Regions from separate parts of the Brucella sp. BE17 genome, predicted to be linked through region 1. Evidence: riboswitches for the same ligand, from Rfam matches in the RefSeq annotation. Region 1 holds a riboswitch; each other region holds the start of a gene.

Region 1 (5,613 bases):
AACGCCTTGCGCTGAAAGCATCATGAACGCCCCCGCCTTTGCCCCAGCAGCAGCGCGAAGGCAGGCGCTCCAACCAGTGCGGTTACAACACCGATAGGTAAAACCTGCCCTGGAACGATGATGCGCGACACGATATCGGCAGCGATCATGAAGATTGCTCCAATCAAGGCGGCAGCCGGCAAAAGTGCACCGTGGCGCACACCGACAAGCATGCGTGCGGCATGCGGAATGACAAGGCCGATAAAGCCGATTGAGCCGACGATCGAGACCATCACCGCCGTCATCAGTGCGCAGACACCAATCAGCATAGCATAGACGCGGCGCACTGGAATGCCGAGAGATGCTGCCGATTCCGCACCAAAAGTGAAGGCGTCGAGGGCGCGCGCATGCCAAAGACAGACAAAGAGGCCGACCAGGCAGGCGGGCAAAGCCAACGTCACATCGGGCCAGCGCACGCCGGAGAGATTGCCCAACAACCAGAACATGATGCCTCGAGCCTGTTCGGCATTGGCGGCTTTGGTCACGATGAAGGATGTCATGGCATTGAAAAGCTGCGAACCGGCTATACCTGCCAGAATGATAGCCGCACTGCCGCGCCCCGCTTTCATGGCCAGAAGCGACACCAGGACAAAGGCAATGATCGCGCCGATGAAGGCCCCGAAGGAAAGGCTCAACACACCACCGCCTACGCCCAGAATGGCGATACTGACCGCACCGGTAGAGGCGCCTGCGGAGATGCCCAGAATATAGGGATCGGCCAGCGAATTGCGCAAAAGTGATTGCAGAACCACGCCCGACATCGCAAGGGCCGCACCACAGCAGGCTCCCACCACAGCACGGCTCAGGCGATAGCTCCAGACGATGCCCTCATCGATCGGGTCGAGCGGATAGCCCGCCTGCCACAACCGATTGGCAACCGTCTTTGCCACCACATCAAGCGGAATCGCGGTTTCGCCGATAGAAGCGCCCAGCCAAAGTGCGACAAGAAGCAGGATCAGCGCCAGTATGGCAGCGCCGATCCTGTTGTTTCGTGGCAATCTTGCCGTGGCGGGCTGGGCCGTCATTGATTGAGATCCGAATCGGCAATGGCCGCGGCCAATGTCTCGATCCCCTCGACCACACGCTGCGAAGCACTCATCGATTGCGCGTCCACATCAAAGACGTGGCCATTCTTGACCGCAGGCATCAGGCTTGTCACCGGATCGCTTTTCAAGAACTCATGTTTGACGGCAATATCATCGGCCGGATAACGTCGACGGTCGAGTTTGGCCGCCACGATCATCGTTGGATTGGATTTGGCAACAGTTTCCCAGCCTATGGTCGGCCATTCTTCTTCACTTGTTATAACATTCCCAATACCAAGTGCCGAGAGAATATAGGCCGGAGCGCCGAACTTACCGCCAATATAGGGATCGGCGTCAATTTGCGTGCTGGAAAACCAAACCGCGGCCGACAGTTTCTTACCTGACGCTGCGATTTTTTTGCGTGCTGCGTCCTCACGTGCCTTGAGATCGGCGATCAGCTTCTCACCACGATCCTGCACGTTGAAGATTTCGGCCAGTTCACTGATTTCCTGATAGACGATGTTCATGGTGAAAGGGGCTGTTCGTACACCATCACCACCGCCGGAATTATCTTTGCCCACGCAATCGGCGGGCGATGTATAGGCGGCAATCCCCAGTTCCTCGAACTGCTCGGGCTTCGCAACAATGCCGTTCGGGCCAACATGCCACTGAAAGTCAGCCGTCACCAGATCGGGCTTTTGTCCCAGAACGCTTTCAAAACTTGGATCGTTTTCGGCAAGGCGCTTGACCTTGGCGTTGACCTCCTCAAAACCTTTCAGCACCGGGCCGAACCACACCGCCGTACCGACAACCTTGTCGCCAAGACCGAGGCTGTAGAGTATTTCGGCACTGCTCTGGCCGACCGCGACCGCGCGGGCGGGTGCCTGTTTGAAGGTTACATCGCGACCGCAATTTTTCAGCGTCAGCGGATATTGGGTTTCTGCCGCCTGAAGGGTTGCTGCGCCTGCAAGGAAAGTAAAAGCGCCGAATGCGGCACCAAGTGCCGCCTTGCCGATAATTTTCATGGAAATCCCCGAAATGATGAGAAAAAGCCCGCGTTAAACAGACACGCAGGCGCAGACGGAAGAGCGCGCGAAGCAAACCGACATATCCGGGGATATGCATGAAAAGAAAGGCAGGCGTCTTTCGACGCGATGTGCTGTCATAACCGGCTCCTGCTCCGGGCTTCCCCGCCCGTGACGATGGACACAATCTAGACGGCAGGTCTCCTGGCTCACGGACAAGATGCTGTTCATCTGCCTTCCCGTGCTGCTCGCACAGTGACATGACGCTTTTGACGTCACGAGGATGAACAGCAATCCGCTTACAGTTGCGGGGGCAGCCACGGTCTCGGTCCCTTTTGGGTCGGCCTCACCGTGTTCCCTATTAATCCCCTTCGCTCTCGGTCGGGGAACCGTCGTAATGGTATTATGTCGCGGTCATGCCCGGGTCAAGGGAGGAGCGCAACAATCAAGAGCCTACGACCCATACCGTCGCAGCAAAGGACAGAAATCAAAAATCTGGGAGAAAATGGTACGGTCGGTTGGAGTTGAACCAACGACCTCAGGAGCCACAATCCTGCGCTCTAACCAACTGAGCTACGACCGCGTACCGTTGCCGGATATTTCCACCTCAGCGGCACCGACAGGGGGTCACATACGGAGAATCGATCCATATTGCAAGAGATTATAGCGCTCTTTTTGAGAAATACCCCATCATCAAACCTGCCGCCATTTTCCCAAGACCACCATATATAATCGCAACAAAGTTCGCGCCCTTCAAAATTGCGCCTCGCGCATTAACTAAGGCAACAGAAAAACTGGCTCATATCCATTGGCAATATGGACCCAGGCGCATGACAAGCTTATTAATAAGACGTTAATAAAAGCCTTAAACGGCCAAAAGGACAGATAGGACCGGTATGTCTGGACCATACCCATTCATTGATATCGCCGCGCTGGATGACATCCGCGAGGGCTTTGTCCGGGGCGACGCACAGATCGTGCTCGACCACGTTCTGTCAGGCGTATTGTGGGCTAACGGTGCCGGTGCAAAACTACTGGGCTTTGATCGTATCGAGACGTTGATTGGCAGCGAACCGCAATTGCCTGTCGCTGCTCGCCGCCAGATCGCCACTGCCAGCGCGGATGCAGGGGCCGGGCCGCGCAGCGTTTCAGTACGTCTTGAAACCGGCCTGCGCTCGGAATTAACACAGCTTAAAATTTCCACCATAACGCTTCCGGACGGCGTGATCGGCCTGCTTTTGACCAGCAGCACCCCGGCAACATCCACTCCAAACACACAAGATGATGCAGTCATTGCCGGCCTTGGTGATAAAGAAACGCATGTTGCTCTGCTCGATGCTGACGGAAATATTCTCGCATCAAGTCCACATTTTTCCTCACTCGATATCACAGCCACAACACTGGAAGATTTGGTTATAGAAGCAGCGGATGCCGACGACCGGCTCGTCAAGCGCCGCATTCGCGCCGGAAGTCACTCAGTGCCGGGCGCCGTCGCCCGTCTTGCAGATACACCGCCCAAGCATCTTCTTTGCATCGTAGCCCCGGCTCCGGCGCTCAATTCCACACCCTCTGTAGCAGCGGATGCGTCCTTGCCGGAAAAACCCAACCGGCAAAGTTTCCGGTTCGATCCCGCATCCCCCCCGGCCCGCTTCATCTGGAGAACTGATGCCGACGCTGTATTTAGTGAAATATCGCCGGAATTCGCCGCTACAGTCGGTCCAAATGCCGCTGATGTGACCGGGCGGCGCTTTGGCGATGTCGCCACCGTTTTCGGTTTTGACACGGAAGGCACCGTTGCAGCGCTGCTGACAAAACGCGACACATGGTCAGGCAAACGGCTGATGTGGCCCGTCGAAGGCACCAGCCTGCGCGTGCCGGTGGAACTCGCCGCTCTTCCGGTCTATTCGCGCGACCGCGTCTTTAACGGCTTTCGCGGCTTTGGCCTCGTACGCCCGGAGGGCGCGGTGGAAGACCCCGAGCAGATCGGCCTGGCACTAGCTGGTAACAATGCACCAAAGCAGGCGCCGAAACCCGTCATCACGGAAGAAACCATTGAAGACGGGGCGTTGGCGCTAACGCAAGAAGTCGCCAATGACGACAGTCCGGAAAAAATTACGCCGCCACGCAGCGCGCTCAGCCGGGAATCGGATGCAATCGCCAGCCTGTTGAAAGCCTGCGCGCAAGAAAAGGTCGCAAGCGACGAGCAAAAGCAGAAGCTGCGTGCGCGCGAACACCGCTCTGAAGGTGGACTGACCGACACCGAACGCAATGCTTTTCGTGAGATCGCCGAGCGCCTGCGCCAACAAGGATTTTCCGCGACGCCTGCGGAAACTGTCGTGGAAGATCAGCCCGCCGAGACAATCACGCCGGACAACGTCCATTTTCTAGCCGAAGACGAGCAGCCTGAAAAAGAAACTGCCCTTCTCGCAAATCTTCCCCTGCCGGTGATTATTCATAGCGGTGACAACGTCCACTACGTCAACGAGGCGTTGCTCGATCTCACCGGCTATCGAAACCTTGAAGATATACGGGATGCTGGAGGCATCGATGCGCTTTTCAACAGCGAAAGCGATGACCAGCAACAGACTGGCAATCAAGGCCAGGGCATGATCCTACGCCGTGCCGATGGCAGCGAACAGGCGGTTGATGCGCATCTCAATGCAATTGCGTGGCGCGGCGCGCGCGCCCTTATGCTGAGCCTGATGCCGGTGGCAATCCCCCTAGCACCTAACCCGGTGCCAGCGCTCACCGCCGCACAGGATGAAGAAAAGGAAGCGCTTGAAGCGCATGTGGATGAGTTAAAAACAATTCTCGACACAGCGACGGACGGTGTCGTTCTGATTGATCCCGAAGGGCGCATCCGCTCGATGAACCATTCTGCCGCAGCCCTTTTCGGTTATGATCGCGAGGACACGCAAGGTAAAGTCTTTTCCATGCTCTTTGCGGTGGAAAGCCAGCGTGCGGCGATGGATTATCTTAGTGGCCTTTCCGGCAACGGCGTTTTGAGCGTGCTCAATGACGGCCGCGAAGTGATGGGGCGCGAAGCCAATGGCGGCGTTATTCCTCTGTTCATGACCATCGGCAAGCTGCCGCAGCAGCGCGGCTTTTGCGCCGTTCTGCGCGATATTACGCAATGGAAGCGCACCGAAGAAGAGCTGACCGATGCACGCCGACAAGCGGAACAAGCGTCCAGTCAAAAGACCGATTTTCTGGCGCGTATCAGCCATGAAATCCGCACGCCACTCAATGCGATCATCGGCTTTTCGGAGCTGATGTCAGACGAAAAATTCGGCCCCATCGGCAATGAACGCTACCGCGATTATCTGCGCGACATCAACCGCTCCGGCAATCATGTTCTGGCGCTGGTCAATGATCTTCTAGACATTTCCAAGATCGAGGCCGGTGGGCTCGACATGCAGTTCGAAGCGGTCTCGCTCAATGACGCTATTGGCGAAGCCATCGCATTGATGCAGCCGCAGGCCAATCGCGAGCGCATCATCATCCGCTCGAGCTTCCCGACCAAC
Region 2 (5,613 bases), 560 kb from region 1:
GATGGCTGCTTCGGTTTCGGTGCGGAGGAAGGCCTCGTAATCACTGTCGCCGAGCTCACCCCTGTTATGGGCGGCGCGTGCCTTGCGAACTTCAGGCGTCTGCGGAAAGGAGCCGATGGTGGTAGTCGGAAAACGCGGCAGGCCGAGTTTTTCGCTTTGAAGTCTCTGGCGCTCGGCAAAAGCGCCAGTGCGGCGCAGCATGGATTGATCGATGGAGCCGATGCGCTTTTCGACATTCTTGTCGTGCACCTTTGTGGACGCTTTTCGTGCGACGATGGCCTCGCTTGCAATTTCCAGTTGCGGCAGCACGGTGTTTTTTCCCGACGCCAGCGCCTTGCCAAGAACGGTCAGTTCATCGATCTTCTGCTTGGCGAAGGCAAGCCAGCTTTTTAAATCCGCGTCGAGCGCATCTTCGAGATCCAGATCAATCGGCACATGCAGAAGCGAGCAGGATGGCGCAATCTCGATTGCATGGGAACCGCGCTGCTCGAAGATCGGCTTTATCCGGTCGATGATCGAAACGAGATCGGAGCGCCAAATATTGCGTCCGTCGATAACGCCAAGTGACAAAACCTGTTCAGGACTTATCTTTGCAGCGATGTCTGCAAGCTGTTCCGGCGCACGGACCAGATCGACATGCAGTCCTGCTACGGGCAGTAACAGGGCCGTATCGAGATTGTTGCCAAGCGCGCCGAAATAGGTCGTCAACATGATTTTTGGGTGGGCGTCAGATGCCAGGTGCCTGTATGCGAGTTCATAGGCCGCCAGTTCGTTGGGGATCAAGTCCAGAACAAGTGCGGGTTCGTCGATCTGCACCCAGTCTGCGCCAGCGCCTGCCAGCTTTTGCAGAATTTGCACATAGACCGGCAACAGTTTCGGCAACAGCGTAAGCGGGTTGGAGCCCGGCGTCGTCGGTTTGGCGAGTTTCAGCAATGTCACAGGGCCAAGTAGAACAGGGCGCGTATGGACACCTAGCGCCTTGGCTTCCAGAAAATGATCTAGAATTTTGGTGCTTGAGAGCGCGAACTCCTGATCGTCTGCCAGTTCCGGCACCAAATAATGATAATTTGTGTCGAACCATTTGGTCATTTCCATTGCGGTCACACCTGAAGAGCTGTGCTCGTGATGGTTATGGCCGCAGGATGGAGCTTCACCTTCGAGCCCACGTGCCATGGCAAAATAAGTGTCGAGTGAGACCTCTCCGCCGGTCCAGCCATAACGGGATGGAATGGCACCCACCATGGCGACCGTATCGAGCACATGGTCATAGAGCGAGAAATCATTCGATGGAATTTTTGTGATACCGCTTTGTTTCTGCTCGAGCCAGTTGGCGGCTCTGAGCGCTTTTGCCGTATCCAGGAGCTGCGATGCGTCGCTCTTGCCCGACCAGTAGGATTCAAGCGCGAATTTAAGTTCGCGATGGCGGCCGATGCGCGGCACGCCCAGCGTGGCGGTAGCGATGGTGGCGTTTGACATGACTGTTTACCCCGATTCAGGTTGGGGCAGGGGCTTTAGGATGCGTGCAACGCAAAACCGCCCGCTGAAGCGCGGTTGCTGCGACACATCGGGACACCCCGCCCGTGGACGTTACTGCATCATGGCAGGTCTCCTGGCTTGCGGGTCAAAGCCTTCATTCGCCTTCCCGGAATACGCATTCCAGTGACTTGAAATGAATGTCGGCTCGCCGCTTACAGTTGCGGGGGCAGCTCCGGACCTGTGTTTAATATAAATACCTAACGCACCGGATTCCCTCTTAGCCTCGCCACCCGATTGGCGGCGAGGACCACGATTACTTTAGTGTGAGCGAGAACTGATGTCGTGTCAATATCATATAAAGAAATCTTTATATCTTTAAATGTTAAAGTGATTTGCGCAGCGAGGGAAAGGTCAAATCGTTTGAATTTTATTTTCTGTAACAATGGACTCATCGAAAACCTGGACTTTCGGGAAAGTTTTTTTGGTTAATTAGTGATTATTATAGCTCAGTGTTTTCAATCTATTGGCCCTCTCAGGCATAGAACTCACCCTTATGTGCTCGCGTTTTGTATTGACTATTAATACTGTGTTAAGCACACTTTGTTGCAATATGTTACAGCGCGTTATCGCAGTGGCTTGAGCGAGGTGATCAATTGAAGCAAATACGGCAGACAGATCGGCATACCCTGCAGACAGGGGAACGGTCTGCCATGGCTTCAATGACATCCTTCTGGGGGCTGATGCGCGCCTACTGGGTTTCGGACCGCTGGAAAGAAGCCTGGGCGCTAACCATCGCGATCTTTGTTTTGACAGCAATCGTCAGCAAGACGACGGTCTGGGTGGCCGAGGCCTCCGGCCTGATGATGAACTCCATCGTTAACGTCAACACGGCTCCGGTGCAGCATCCGCTTCTGGCTATTGCAGCCAACGCTGGCATTCTCATTGCACTGATGCTTGCCAAGGACGTGATGCTCGTCGGCTCGCGGCATTTTCTGTCGACGACCTTGCATCGCAAATGGCGCAAATGGCTCAACGACCAGTTCTCGAGCGCGATGCTGAACGGACGCCACGCGCATTTCCATTTGCAGCAGGGCCGCGGCAAGGATCATATCGATAATGTCGATCAGCGCCTGCAGGAATCGGTCAAGGGCATGACTGGTGGTGCCATTGGTCTGGTGACAGGAATTGTTGGTGTTCTGATGTCCGGCTTTTTTGTTGGGCAAAAACTCATTGAAATGTCAACCGAGGTTCAGGGGCTGGAACTGTTCGGTGCCTATGGCGGCGCGTTTCTCGCTTTTGCGGCCATCGTGCTTTATGTACCGCTCGGCACGCTGATAGCTGTCTTGATTGGTCGCCGTCTTGAGCGGCTGAACCTGCGCATGCAGCAGGCGGAAGGCTCCTACCGTGGAGAATGGACCACGCTTCTGCGTCGCAGCTTCCAGATTTCCGCGTCCAAAGGCGAACCCGTTCAGCAATCGGTGAACAACCGTCTTTACACGGATGTCGATCAAACGTGGCATAAGCTCAACCGCTTCGATGCGAGTTATCTGGCCTTTTCGCAGGCCTATGGCTTTCTCTCCAACCGTATTATCGCCTATATACCGGGCCTGCTTCCCTATATGAGTGGTGCCGTGAATTTTCGTAATTATGTGACGGGCGCTGAGCTGGTCGCGGCCATGATCAATGACTGCTCATGGTTCATTCAGGTTATGCCGGCCATCGCCAATTTGCGCGCCAATGCAGGTCGCGTTACCGGCCTTGCGCAATCGATTGAAAATGTGAGCGATCCGGCACAATTTTATGCCCGCTCCGGCATCAACCGCTTTGCCTTTGCTACGCAGCATCCGCGTTTCGGGCTGTCGGTCCGCAATCTGGCGCTCATGCAGGGGCCTGACACCGAAACGCCGTTCCTGCGCTCGGGGGTGATCAATATTCGTGCGGGGGATTGGGTCTATATGCGCGGTGAATCCGGCTCGGGCAAAACCTCATTTATCAAGGCGCTGAATGGTCTCTGGTCTTACGGTGCAGGCGAAATCATCTTCCCGCAAAACGCCTCCGTGCTCTATGCGACACAGGAAGCCAAATTTCCTTCGGTCTCGTTGAAAAAGCTTGTCGGACTGCCGGGAGATGCCGATAATTTTAGCGATCTTGCCGTTGCGGCCGTCTTGCATGAAGCGGGGCTCGGTGAATTTATCGAGCGCATGAACGAGGCAGATGCGGACGGTTCGCCATGGGATATGGTGCTTTCAGGCGGGCAGAAGCAGAAGCTCGTGCTGGCGCGTATCCTTCTTCATAAGCCATCGGTCATCTTCCTTGACGAAGCCACCGGTGCACTCGATCCGGCTGCCAAGATGCGCTTTCATGAAGCTTTGAAAAGCCGTTGCCCGCAGGCAATCGTCATCAGCATCATGCATGAGGACAAGCTTCCGCTTCTCGAAAACGGTGCGCAGGTTTATTCGCACGTGCTGGATATCCGCAACGGTTACATTTCGCTGCGTCCGGTACAGTTCGATATGCCGTACGAGATAGCAACCGGCGCGCAAGGCGATTTACCCCTCATTGCCGCCGAATAGTCCGGGATCAAACTTAATTATCCTGTCTGCTCGTGTGCCACCATTGCATGGAGCCTGATGATGAGCCTAAACGCTCTTATGTAAGCATCAAATCGCTCCAGCACACTTGCCGCACCAGTGCTGATCGGTTAGGAAACGGGCAATTCGGATTGCTGGCCTCTTCAGCATCCATGGATAATCAGCAATCAGGCAGGAAAAATGGCCGATAAAGCGGACAAGATGAAAGCGCGTTTGCCGCGCGGGTTTGTCGACCGGGTTCCGGATGATTTGCGCGCCGCCGAAAAAATGATGGCGACCATCCGCGAAGTCTATGACCTTTATGGTTTCGAGCCGGTGGAAACACCGCTTATCGAATACACCGATGCGCTTGGCAAATTTCTGCCCGATCAGGACCGGCCCAATGAGGGCGTGTTCTCATTCCAGGATGATGACGAGCAATGGCTGTCGCTGCGCTACGATCTGACGGCTCCACTGGCGCGCTACTTTGCCGAAAATTTCGAGAGCCTGCCGAAGCCTTACCGCAGCTATCGCAACGGCTGGGTTTTCCGCAATGAAAAACCGGGCCCGGGCCGTTTCCGCCAGTTCATGCAGTTCGATGCCGATACGGTCGGCGCACCCAATGTCTCGGCAGATGCCGAAATGTGCATGATGATGGCCGATACGATGGAGCGTCTGGGTATTCAGCGCGGCGATTATGTGATCCGCGTCAACAACCGCAAGGTGCTCGACGGCGTGCTCGATGCAATCGGCCTCGAAGGCGAGGGCAATGCCGCAAAGCGGCTCAATGTGCTGCGCGCTATCGACAAGCTCGACAAGTTTGGCCAGGAAGGCGTCCGCCTTCTCTTGGGCAAGGGCCGACTTGATGAGAGCGGCGACTTTACCAAGGGTGCAGAATTGCCTGATCAGGCAATCGAAAAGATTTTGGCTTTCACCGCTGCGGGCGGAGCATCCGGGGCTGAAACCATCGCCAACCTGCAATTGGTCGTAGCCGGCAATGCCAAGGGTGAGGAAGGCGTGCGTGAGCTTTCCGACATGCAGGCGCTGTTTTTGGCGGGCGGCTATGAGGGCCGTGTCAAAATCGATCCATCGGTTGTGCGTGGACTTGAATATTATACCGGCCCGGTTTTTGAGGCCGAGCTCTTGTTCGACGTTACCAATGAGGATGGCCAGAAGGTGGTGTTCGGTTCTGTCGGCGGCGGTGGTCGTTATGACGGTCTGGTGTCGCGCTTCCGTGGCGAGCCGGTACCTGCGACCGGCTTTTCGATCGGCGTTTCTCGTTTGATGACGGCGCTCAAAAACCTCGGCAAGCTCGATGTTTCCGATAATATCGGCCCGGTCGTGGTGCTGGTCATGGACAAGGATACCGAAAGCCTTGGCCGCTATCAGAAAATGGTCTCTGATCTCAGGCAGGCTGGCATCCGCGCTGAAATGTATGTGGGTGGTTCAGGCATGAAGGCGCAGATGAAATATGCCGACCGCCGCAATGCGCCTTGTGCCATTATTCAGGGCTCGCAGGAGCGCGAGGCCGGTGAAGTCCAGATCAAGGATTTGATCGAGGGTAAGC
Region 3 (5,613 bases), 320 kb from region 1:
ATCGGACTGGAGGATGAAGTCGAGCTCTGGGCGGACGTGGAGCGCTTGCTCGCCTCCCTCGAAGCCAGGACCGTCGAGTCTGCAAATGCGGCTTCGCTAAAAACGGTCCATCACGGCTGATATCGGAAAAAATCGTTCAGGAGTCGAGGAAGGAAAAGGCGTGCCAAAGACAGAAAACGTGCTGCGGGATATCGACGAGAAGTTTGATATCACTCTAGGCAAGCTTCTTGAGCTGGTTTCGATCCCGTCGATCTCAAGCGAGCCTTCCAGCGGAGAAGGGATATCGAGGGCGGCGGAATGGCTGCGACAGGAGCTTTCAACCATTGGGCTAGCGGCTAATGTGATCGAGACGAAGGGGCATCCCGTGGTTCTCGCCCGCTCCTCCAAAGCTTTAACCGACAACAAGCCGCGCCTGTTGTTCTACGGGCACTACGATGTACAGCCCGTGGGTGATCTCGGCCAGTGGACACACACGCCCTTTGCGCCGACTGTCATCAAAGAGGATGGCCTCGACAGATTCTATGGGCGCGGCACCTCCGACAGCAAGAGCCAACTCTGGACCTTCATCGAAGCATTGCGGGCATGGAAAAGTGTGAATGGTGAATTTCCCGCAGACGTCATTGTCATGCTGGAAGGCGAGGAAGAATGTGGATCGCCGAGCTTGCCGGATTTCATCAGTGCATACCGAGAAGACCTCGCCTGCGATGTTGCCTTCATTTGTGATGCAGAGATGTGGTCGGCGGAGCAACCTGCTATCACGACCCAGCTCAAGGGCCTCGTCCACGAACGTGTTACGATCTCTGCCCCAAATCCAGACCTTCATTCGGGGCATTACGGTGCGGTCGCCGTGAACCCGATCAGAGTTCTGAGTACTATCCTCACAAGCCTGCATGACGACAAGGGGCGTGTTGCCATAGACGGCTTCTATGATGGGGTGTGCGACATCCCCGACGCCATACGTCACCAGTGGCAGGAGTTATCCCAGCAACCGGAACTCTTCGCCGATGTCGACCTCGCCGGAGGCATCGTTGAGGAAGGCTACTCGCCGATCGAAGCCATGTGGGGTCGCCCGACCGTCGATATAAACGGCATTACCGGTGGCAATCAGGGACCGGGTGAACGCTCCGTCCTGCCGGGGGCGGCAACCACACGGCTGTCCTTCCGGCTGGTCGCCGGCCAAACGCCAGAAATGATCCGCCAGCGGTTCCGCAGCCATGTCGAACGGATGGTGCCGGAGAGTTGCCATGTCGAGTTCGAGGGCCAGGGCGGCAGTTCCGCAGTCATACTGTCGCAGCACAGCCCCTATTTAAAGGCTGCGACCCGGGGGCTTGAGAAGGAATGGGAAACGCCGGTCATTCTACGCGGTACAGGTGGCGCCATCCCCTTGGTCGAACAGCTCAGCGAGGCCTTGCAAACGGAATGCGTGGTTATCGGCTTTATTCTGCCTAGCGATGCTATCCACGCTCCTGATGAGCGCTACGATAGTGAGCGCCTTCGCCGCGGCGCAAGAAGCTGGGTCAGGATCTTCGAAGAGATACGGGCGCGGTTCCAAGTCGGGCCTAGGTGTTCAGTCCCCGCATCTGGTGTATCGGATTTAGGATGAAGCGATCTGGCTCTGAGGTCCAGACGTTATAGATGTATCCTCCTGGCCCAGCATCAATGTATAGACACAGAAGTGGCTTGTGTTTTCAAAAGCATGAAAACACAAGCTTTCAAGATTAACGCAGAAAACAAGTGTCGTTTGCGTACTGCTGACGCTCAAGACCACCGAAGCGGTGGTCTAGCATGTTCATGTCTGACTCCCGCTGCTCGGCCAGAACTAGGCCGAAAGCTCTCTTCTGATGATTTCTGCACCTGCACTTAAAGCGTCCAGTTTGCCTCGAGCTACTTTCCGAGGTAGCGGAGCCATCCCGCAATTGGTGCATGGATAGAGCTTGTCGGCATCAACGAACCGAAGTGCCTTTCGCAAAGTGCTGGCGACTTCCTCCGGAGTTTCAACCGTTTGAGTTGCGACGTCGATGGCCCCTACCATCACCTTTTTGCCTCGAAGGAGTTCAATAAGGTCAATGGGAACATGCGAGTTCTGACACTCTAGCGAGATCAGGTCGATATTCGACTTTTGTAGTTTGGGGAAGGATTCCTCATATTGACGCCACTCGGATCCCAGGGTCTTTTTCCAATCAGTGTTGGCCTTAATGCCATAGCCATAGCAAATATGGATGGCAGTTTCGCACTTAAGACCTTCAATTGCCCTCTCCAGGGTAGCGACACCCCAATCATTGACCTCATCAAAGAAGACGTTGAATGCCGGTTCGTCGAACTGGATGATATCGACGCCGGCAGCCTCCAGTTCCCGGGCTTCTTCATTGAGTATCCTTGCGAATTCCCACGCCAGTTTCTCACGGCTTTTATAATGGGCATCATAAAGCGTATCGATCATAGTCATAGGTCCCGGCAAGGCCCATTTGATAGGTTGCTGAGTTTGCTGACGTAAGAACTTAGCGTCTTCGACAAAAACCGGCTTTGGACGCGATACAGCGCCAACAACCGTCGGCACACTCGCATCGTAACGATTGCGGATTCTGACCGTTTCACGCTTTTCAAAGTCGACCCCGTCGAGGTGCTCAATAAACGTCGTTACAAAATGCTGGCGCGTTTGCTCGCCGTCACTGACGATATCAATGCCAGCCTGTTGTTGATCGTCCAAAGACAAGCGCAGAGCATCTTGCTTGCCCGCAATTAATTCATCATCCTGCAACTTCCAAGGCGACCAAAGTTTTTCAGGTTCTGCAAGCCAAGAAGGCTTTGGCAAACTGCCGGCGGTCGACGTAGGCAATAGTCTTTTCATGATAGGCAACCTTTTGTTTTGGCTCGTCAAAGGGTGTAGTTGGCAGACCACTGCTCAAGGACGGTCTTATACGGTTTAATGAAGTTCTCTTCAGCGAATTTTCCCTGCTCAACAGCAAGCCGGCCACGCTCTTCGCGATCATAGACCACGCGTGTTAGTGAATAGTCCTCATGCTTTAGACTTGGCTGAAAGCGATACCCAGCTACGGAATTGGCGTTGTAAATCTCAGGCCGATAGATTTTCTGAAAAGTTTCCATCGTGCTGATTGTGCCGATAAGCTCAAGATTAGTGTAGTCATTGAGGAGATCGCCAACAAAATAGAAAGCGAAAGGCGCAACACTGTTCGGCGGCATGAAGAAGCGAACCTGCAGCCCCATTTTTTGAAAGTACTGGTCCGTCGAAGATAATTCATTCTGCTGATATTCAACACCCAATACGGGATGGTGATTTCCAATGCGGTGATACGTCTTGCTGCTGGATGCACTCAAGCATATGACCGGCGGCTTACGAAAATGCTCTTTGTAAGCATGGGAATTGAGAAAACATTTGAACAGTTTTCCATGCAGATCGCCGAAGTCATCCGGAGCGCTGAATGCGGGGCGCCCCTTATTGTATTCGGGCAGCACGACGCTGAAGTCATAATCTCGAACATACGAAGAGAAATTATTCCCTACGATGCCTTCGACGCGTTGATTTGTCTTCCGATCGACGATATTCGTTTGCAAGATTTCAATCAGTGGGAAAGCATCCTGATTGTCTTCCGCATCAATATTCATCTCGACCGAAATGATTTCGAGTTCTACAGAATAACGATCGCCTTTGGGATTATCCCAATGCGCCAGAGCGTTGAAACGATTGTCAATCATCTTCAAGGTGTTACGGAGGTTCTCCTGGCGGTTCTCCCCTCTGGCCAAATTAGCGAAATTCGTCGTGATACGCGTATTGTCTGCGGGATGATAGTTCTCATCAAAACGATGGCTCTTGAGGCAGAACGTAAAAGCGTGACGCATCGCGATCCGCTGGCGATCGACGGCTGGCTTGCCCTTGGTGGCGACTGAAATTGCAGTTTGAGACATGGCTCACCCCGATGAGTTGGGGGCATGGGTCAGCGAACTCATAGCGATACATACCGCTACGCGGCCTTCGCTACGGCACACCGGGACACCCCGCCCGTGGACGTTATTTCACCAAGGCAGGTCTCCTGGCTCACGGCTATTGCTCTGGTCCGTCTTCCCAGGAAAAACCCCAGTGACATTGTGGACATAAGCTTGCCGCTTACAGTTGCGGGGGCAGCGCCGGCTTTCCCGAATGGGACGGGGCACCGACTTCCCTCTTAGCCCCGGCGTGTCGCAAACGACCACCGGAGAACCTAGGCATGGTGAACTTCCAGCATCTGACGCAGATTGTCAAGAGAACATAAAGAAATGTTTATATCTTTAAGTCATATATGATAATGTCAAATTATTCTGTATATGAAATTTTCATCCGCTTCCCGGCCCCTCATTGCCTAAATCCGGAGCTGTCCCACGACTATAGGCGGCGAGCCGACACGATATGCCACTGGCGCACAGCACGCATGGAAAGCGAAAAACAGATAACCCGCCCGGACCGCTCGCCTATTCTGGCCGCTGGCGGCGTGTCGGGAGCATATTTCCGCAAGGGTGATACCGTCGCTTCGTACATTGATTGGTACGGAAGGTTTGTTCTTTATATTCGGCCGCCAAGGCTGCTGATGCCCAAAGGTAGGTCGCGATGATGAAAGTTTAGAGCCGCAAATTGGCCGCCCCATGAGGAAAAATGCGCTTTAGCACTCCTGATCGTCTTTTAGGAAGTAGATGTCTGCGGCACAGATTTCTGTCTCATCTTCGCTTCCTTTGATGGAGCTATAATGAGCCGAAAATCCTCTTCTTAACTAAATCAATTTCGTCTCAAGGGTGATGCTCCGCCACAGTCTCTACAATAAACCAAAATAGAAACATTCAGCGTGCCGTATGGTAGCGTGCACATTCTACGGAGTTTGCGATGATGATTTTTAGCCTGCTGCCATATCGCGGCGCCAATCTTACCGGCACTGTAATATGGTTGAGATGGTCACCCATTCGCCGCGAGAACCGGGCAGGCCGTCGTCCACATCCAGTCTAACTTAAAACGGCAAACAGCAATTCAAGCTGCCAGCGCCTTTGCGTTTCACCATCCTCTAGCCTCATTTCTCATTGGGCGCTCAGATAACCACAATCTCGCCTCTGCTATCGCATGTGGCGCTGGGTGTCGTCACGGGACCGGCATAACCAGCCGGATAGCTGATCGTTACACCGGGCTTAGCGACAAAAATGTAAGGCCGTCATCAAGCGCAGCCAAGACATAGACTTTCATACCTACTTAACAAAATTGGAACGATCATAGGCCTTACGAGTTCAATAAGTGAACATTCATGCAGAGAGGAGAATTGTAATGGTCAAAACTACACTTCTGACAGCGGCGTGTGCACTCGTAATAAGCGTGCCAGCACTTGCGCAAACGGCGTCGCCGGATACCGCACCGATGCCAGCGACAGAGGCACCAGCCCAACAGGAAATGCCCGTTGCCACCAAGAACATGTTCGGTGCAGCATCAACAGAGGGCGCTGAGGCAAATACAATTGGCTTCTTAGAAGCAAAAGATGGGCAGGTTCTGGTATCCAGCTTCATTGGTCAAAGCGTTTATGAAAGTGACGCCACCGACGCTCAGTCAATCGGCAAACTCAATGATCTGATAATAAGCACTGA
Region 4 (5,613 bases), on a different replicon from region 1:
GTGCATCCTGTTTGACGACATCGCATCGCGCACCCAGTGGAGTACGGTTGTCGTGCGCGGGCGTTATCGTGAGCTCGGACTGGAGGAAGAAAAGGCTGCAATCGCGAAGCTGATGTCGAAGGATGCAACATGGTGGGAGCCGGCCTATACCAAGACGGTCACCAGAGAAGGGTCAGAGCGCCCGCTTGAGCCGGTATTCTTCCGGGTGGACATCGAGAGCACGACGGGGCATCAGACGGGCTGAGCATATTTATGCAATTATCCCTAGCGTGGCTAAACTGAAATTCGTCTCACTTTGGAGCAAGGCTTTGATCGATTTTTGGATTCAAAGCCACACTAGCTTATGGAATATGAATGCCTGTTGTTTGCGATGCCTTTCATGCAAGCTGGATCGCCACGGTCCTCAATCTGGACTGGCCGTCGAAAGCGTCGGCCAATATTGCGGATGACGCAAAGCGCGTTGAGCGGCAGAAGCGCGAACTGGTGCGCCTTTTCGACGAGGCAAAAGAACACGGCATCAATGCCGTCATCTTTCAGGTGTCTCCGGCAGCCGATGCATTCTATGTTTCTTCCTATCTGCCATGGTCATCGTATCTCACCGGCAGGCTTGGCAAATATCCCGGTTTCGATCCACTGCAGTTTGCAATCGATGAGGCGCACAAGCGCGGCATCGAACTGCATGCCTGGCTCAATCCCTATCGGATATCGATGGACATCAAGCCATCGACCCGCAAGGCGCTGAAGAATGCAGCTGGCGATTCACCGCCGAGTATCTATCAGACCAGACCTGAATGGGCGGGTGTTTCGGCAGATCGCTATGTGCTCGATCCAGGTATCCCCGCTGTTCGCAAATGGGTGAGCGACATTACCGCCGAGGTAGTACAGAAATACAATGTCGACGGCATTCAGTTCGACGATTATTTCTACTATGAAACCGCCGGGTCACCGCTTGACGACAAGGCGACTTATCGCCGTTTCGGGACGTCGTTTTCTACGCGTTACGACTGGCGACGTCACAACACCTACATGCTGGTGCGCGAGGTTTCCGAACGCATCAAGTCGATCCGCCCGAATGTGCGCTTTGGCATCAGTCCGGGTGGCGTGTGGCGCAACCGTGCGGACGATCCGACCGGTTCGGCAACGCGCGCTGGCAAGACCAACTATGACGGTGATTTTGCTGACACACGGCGCTGGGTCAAAGAGGAACTGATCGACTATATCGCACCGCAGGTCTATTGGTCGTTCGCTCGCGACGATGTTCCTTATGATACAATCGTCCAATGGTGGGCCGACACGGTGCGCGACACGAAGACCGATCTCTATATCGGCATGGCTCTTTACAGGGCTGGCACCGTGACGTCCTCCGAACCGGACTGGCAAACAGGCGAGGGCGTCAGCGAGCTAAAGCGCCAGTTGGAGTTCAATGAAAAGCTACCCGGAGTGAAGGGCAGTATCCTGTTCCGTCAGGGTTTTCTTTCCGATCCAAAGCTTAAGAGTGTTTCAGATTTTTTTAAGAAAAGCTGGGGTCGGTGTAGGCCACCCCAATAAACCTGCGTTGAAAACATGTTCGGAAGAAATTCAATTTCTTTTCGTGATTTTTATCCGGTGTTTGATTGAAATCAAAGAACGTCCCGCTCCACATTGCTAGTAATGTGATTGTCGGCGGCGTCCACCAGCGCTGTCGTCCCGGGATGCCTTGGCCCTAATCGGTATCCCGGCTCCATTTATCTGTCGAGCGCACAAGCGCGATCTTTTAGTGGCGCCGTTTTTCGACAGCCAGCGGGTGCTGTCGGCGCTACCCCTCTGTTTCACCAAACCGGCACCCGCGACACTTTATTTCCCTGATGTTGATAGATTGCTTATCCCCGACACCCTTGCTATCGCTTGAGGCAGGAAACGGTTCTGCCATGATGGTGGATGAAAAGGGAACACGGTGATGCCGATCCGGCAATTCCGCGACTGCCCCCGCAACTGTAACCGGAGAGCAATCTTTCATGGTCGCGCAAGCGACAGACCACTGAGTGCTGTATGTCGCACTCGGGAAGGTGGAAGAGAGGCTAGGACCCGGGAGTCAGGAGACCTGCCGTATCCGGTCACCTATGCTTGGATACGGGGTGTGTCCGGGCGCGGCTTTCCGTAGCGGTGACATTGAAAAATGTTGCCGCCGGATGAGGACCGCTTTTGCCGTCATTTCCTTATCCTGCGGTTGTTATGCAGGGAATGCAAGATGCATAGTTTTCGCTCTACTCTCGTTGTGGCACCGCTCTTGGGCTTTGCGGTTCCTGGGTTTTTCATGTCGCTTGAAAGCCACGCCCAATCCCTGCCAGACACTGAGGATGTGGTTTCGCTCGATACGATTGTGGTGACGCCCTTGCGCCGCGCCACGTCGCTGCAACGCTCCACATCGTCGGTGACGGTCATTAATCGTGAGGCGATTAAACATTCAGCAGCTCCCGACCTGCAAACTCTGCTCAATAGCTATAGCGGCGTTTCGATCACGACCAATGGCGGACGGGGATCAAGCTCCAATCTTTATGTGCGCGGCCTGTCATCCAAGCAGGTTGTAATACTGGTCAATGGCGTGCGCTCGGCATCCGCTACTTCTGGTGCTACCGCGCTTTCAAATATTCCACTCACGTCCATCGACCGTATCGAGATCGCAAAGGGTGCCCATTCCGCGCAATACGGCGCTGATGCTATGGGGGGCGTTATCAACATCATCACCAATGAGGGCGGCGCTTGCGGCGAGCGACCATGGTGCGGTAGTCTGACAACGGGCGTTACGCATCCATGGGGTGGCTATGCATCCGGCTCGATACAGGGGCGCAGCGAAAGCGGGATCGATTATGCTTTGGGTGCTGCCGTAACCGGCACGCAGGGTTATGATTTTACCACGCCGGAAAAATCAGGCCATGAGGACGACCGCGACGGTTTTGTACAGGGGTCGTTCAATTTTGCGCTTGGGAGGGATTTCGACTGGGGCCGTATCTATACGGATGGACTTTTTAGCCGTGGCCGCAACCAGTATGATGGAGCCTATCCCTATTCCAATGAGGGCGATAGCACGGCTTTCAATGGCAAGCTCGGCGCGCGTTTCGATCATAGTGAGGACTGGTCTTCGACACTGGAATTGAGCACTGGCATCGACAAGAGCCGCGATTTTCGCAAAGGCGTTCCGGGTTCCGACCGTTTCGAGACGAAACGTTATGGCGTCTTTGCCTCGACCGAAAAACGGTTTGAGACAGGTAAGGTTTTGCACAACCTGACCGGCGGTATCGAAGCCTATCGCGAAGATGTCAATTCAACCACATCCTACGCCGTGACGAGCCGCGACCTTGCAGCCGTGTTCGCTCAATATTCGCTGGAATATGAAGCGCTGCGTTTTGATGGCGGTGTGCGTTACGATCACAACGAACAGTTCGGCGATGTGACCACCTATAATCTGGGCGCAAGCTATGAACTCGTCCCCGATCTCGTGCTGCGCTCGTCATTCGGTACAGGCTTTCGAGCGCCGACCTTCAACGAGCTATATTATCCGCCAACCCCCGGTTATCCGCCTGCCTCAAACCCTGATCTGCAGCCGGAAAAGTCACGGTCCTACGAAATAGGCCTCAACTGGAAGGCAACGGAAAAGACCAGTCTTGATCTGGCCTTTTATCAGACATGGCTTGACAATGCGATCATTGCCAGCGCGCCTAGCTTCACACCGTTCAACGTGTCAAAGGCGCGAATAACAGGTTTCGAGGCAAGCCTTTCGCATCGCTTCAGTAACCGCTGGGGCGTGAAAGGCTCCATCGATCTCAAGCGGGCCATTGATGAGGAAACCGATCATGACCTTCCTTATCGCGAACGGGTGAAGGCTACGGCAGAAGTCAATTTCCTGGCCCTCGAAAAACTCGATCTGACGGCGCGGCTGCTTTACGGCGGTTCGCGCTATAGCAACGCCGCCAATACCACCAAGCTCGGACAATATATGACGGCGGATATTGTAGCGCTCTATGCCCTTGATGATCGTTCGCAACTCAAATTATCGGTAGAGAATATTTTCGACAAGCAATATCAGACGGTAAAGGACTATGTTGCACCGGGACGCACTTTTAATATCGGGCTAACCCGGAAATTCTGATTGCGAGTATGCACACATGAAAAAACGAACAGGGACTGTCCGGAGCAGGCTTGGGCTTGCGCTCTGTTGCGTCCTGTTCACGCCCTTGGCAGCCAAGGCGCAAGCGGTGCCAAAACGCGTTGTATCGATCAATGTCTGTACCGACCAACTGGCGATGCTGCTTGCGGGTGAAGGGCAGTTGCAATCGGTCTCCTATCTTTCGCGCGATGCCATGCTCTCGGTGATGAGCGAGAAGGCGGAACGTCTGCCGATGAACCATGCGCAGGCGGAGGAAATCTTCCTGATGAAACCGGACCTGGTGCTTGCCGGGACTTTTTCGTCGCGTGCAACGGTTGGCCTGTTGCGCAGGCTTGGCATGCGTGTTGAGGAATTTGCGCCTGCACGCTCCTTTGACGATGTTTTCGCGCATTTGGAGCGCATGGGTGCATTGTTAGGACGACAAGCGCAAGCCGATGAAGCGGTAAGAGCGATGAAGGGGCGGCTGGCTGCAATCCCTAAACCGCAGCACAAGCGCAGCATCGCGCTTTATTATGCCAATAGTTATACGGCGGGGCGCGGCACGCTGATTGACGATGCGGTGCGGATCGCTGGGCTGGATAATCTTGCTGAGAGAGCAGGCGTCAAAGGGGCCGCGTTCATCCCGCTGGAAATACTGGTGATGGAAAAACCGGATATTCTGGTGCGAAGCGAGCGGGATCGTGCGCCATCTCTTGCCAAGCAGAATTTCGAACATCCGGCTTTGCGTGCGCTGGAAGCAAAGGCAAAACCCATTACGCTCCCCGATAATCTCACCGTTTGCGGTGGGCCATTCAGTGTGGATGCAGTGGCAAGGCTTGCGGAGGCGGCGCGTGACTGAAACGGAGCGTTTTTATCTTCTGTTGGCGGCGCTTACGGCTCTGGTCGTGGTACTCTTCGCGCTCTCAATACTGATTGGCCCGGCAGCGCTCAGCCCGGGGGCCAGTATCCGTGCGCTGCTCGGGGGGGAGGGCGATGCAATCGTTCTGGTCATGCGTGAAATCCGCCTGCCGCGCGCACTTCTAGCGGTGATGATTGGTGCGTCGCTCGGTCTTTCAGGTGCAGCACTTCAAGGTTATCTGCGCAATCCATTGGCTGAACCGGGGTTGCTTGGCGTCAGCGCTTCTGCTTCCTTTGGCGCGGTGATTGCCATTTATAGTGGACTTTCAGTGCTGTTTCCGCTGGCGTTGCCGTTGTTGGCCCTCTTGGGTGCCTTTGTCTCGGTCTTTCTCGTCAAGCTGCTTGCAGGCCGCGATGCCGGGACCTTGGCCGTTATTCTGGCAGGGGTTGCCGTCACCAGCCTTGCAGGCGCACTGACAGCACTTGCGCTTAACCTATCGCCCAATCCCTTTGCTGCTATGGAGATCGTGTTCTGGATGCTGGGTTCGCTTGCGGACCGCTCGATGACGCATGTGATGTTGGCTGCCCCCTTCATCCTGATCGGCTGGGCCATGCTGCTTGCTCTGGGCCGT

The links. Region 1 has a riboswitch for cobalamin ahead of AAIB41_RS12495 (ABC transporter substrate-binding protein). Riboswitches for the same ligand answer to the same signal wherever they lie in the genome.
Region 2: another riboswitch for cobalamin. It lies ahead of metE (5-methyltetrahydropteroyltriglutamate--homocysteine S-methyltransferase); the one in region 1 lies ahead of AAIB41_RS12495 (ABC transporter substrate-binding protein).
Region 3: another riboswitch for cobalamin. It lies ahead of AAIB41_RS13880 (DUF1852 domain-containing protein); the one in region 1 lies ahead of AAIB41_RS12495 (ABC transporter substrate-binding protein).
Region 4: another riboswitch for cobalamin. It lies ahead of AAIB41_RS05745 (TonB-dependent receptor); the one in region 1 lies ahead of AAIB41_RS12495 (ABC transporter substrate-binding protein).

What each region holds. Positions count from the first base shown of each region.
Region 1 covers NZ_CP154468.1:223,002-228,614, reverse strand. Annotated here, with positions in the region: gene AAIB41_RS12505 (ABC transporter ATP-binding protein) at 1-24, opposite strand, end outside; gene AAIB41_RS12500 (iron ABC transporter permease) at 21-1,064, opposite strand; gene AAIB41_RS12495 (ABC transporter substrate-binding protein) at 1,061-2,089, opposite strand; cobalamin riboswitch at 2,266-2,498, opposite strand; tRNA gene AAIB41_RS12490 (tRNA-His) at 2,596-2,672, opposite strand; gene AAIB41_RS12485 (PAS domain S-box protein) at 2,986-5,613, shown strand, end outside.
Region 2 covers NZ_CP154468.1:787,201-792,813, reverse strand. Annotated here, with positions in the region: gene metE (5-methyltetrahydropteroyltriglutamate--homocysteine S-methyltransferase) at 1-1,476, opposite strand, end outside; cobalamin riboswitch at 1,582-1,803, opposite strand; gene AAIB41_RS14975 (ABC transporter ATP-binding protein/permease) at 2,187-4,049, shown strand; gene hisS (histidine--tRNA ligase) at 4,248-5,613, shown strand, end outside.
Region 3 covers NZ_CP154468.1:542,011-547,623, reverse strand. Annotated here, with positions in the region: gene AAIB41_RS13895 (aminotransferase class V-fold PLP-dependent enzyme) at 1-120, shown strand, start outside; gene AAIB41_RS13890 (M20/M25/M40 family metallo-hydrolase) at 161-1,603, shown strand; gene AAIB41_RS13885 (methionine synthase) at 1,820-2,848, opposite strand; gene AAIB41_RS13880 (DUF1852 domain-containing protein) at 2,875-3,858, opposite strand; cobalamin riboswitch at 4,022-4,236, opposite strand; gene AAIB41_RS13875 (PRC-barrel domain-containing protein) at 5,300-5,613, shown strand, end outside.
Region 4 covers NZ_CP154467.1:1,175,488-1,181,100, reverse strand. Annotated here, with positions in the region: gene AAIB41_RS05755 (pyridoxamine 5'-phosphate oxidase family protein) at 1-244, shown strand, start outside; gene AAIB41_RS05750 (family 10 glycosylhydrolase) at 355-1,548, shown strand; cobalamin riboswitch at 1,881-2,103, shown strand; gene AAIB41_RS05745 (TonB-dependent receptor) at 2,294-4,126, shown strand; gene AAIB41_RS05740 (ABC transporter substrate-binding protein) at 4,143-4,982, shown strand; gene AAIB41_RS05735 (iron ABC transporter permease) at 4,975-5,613, shown strand, end outside.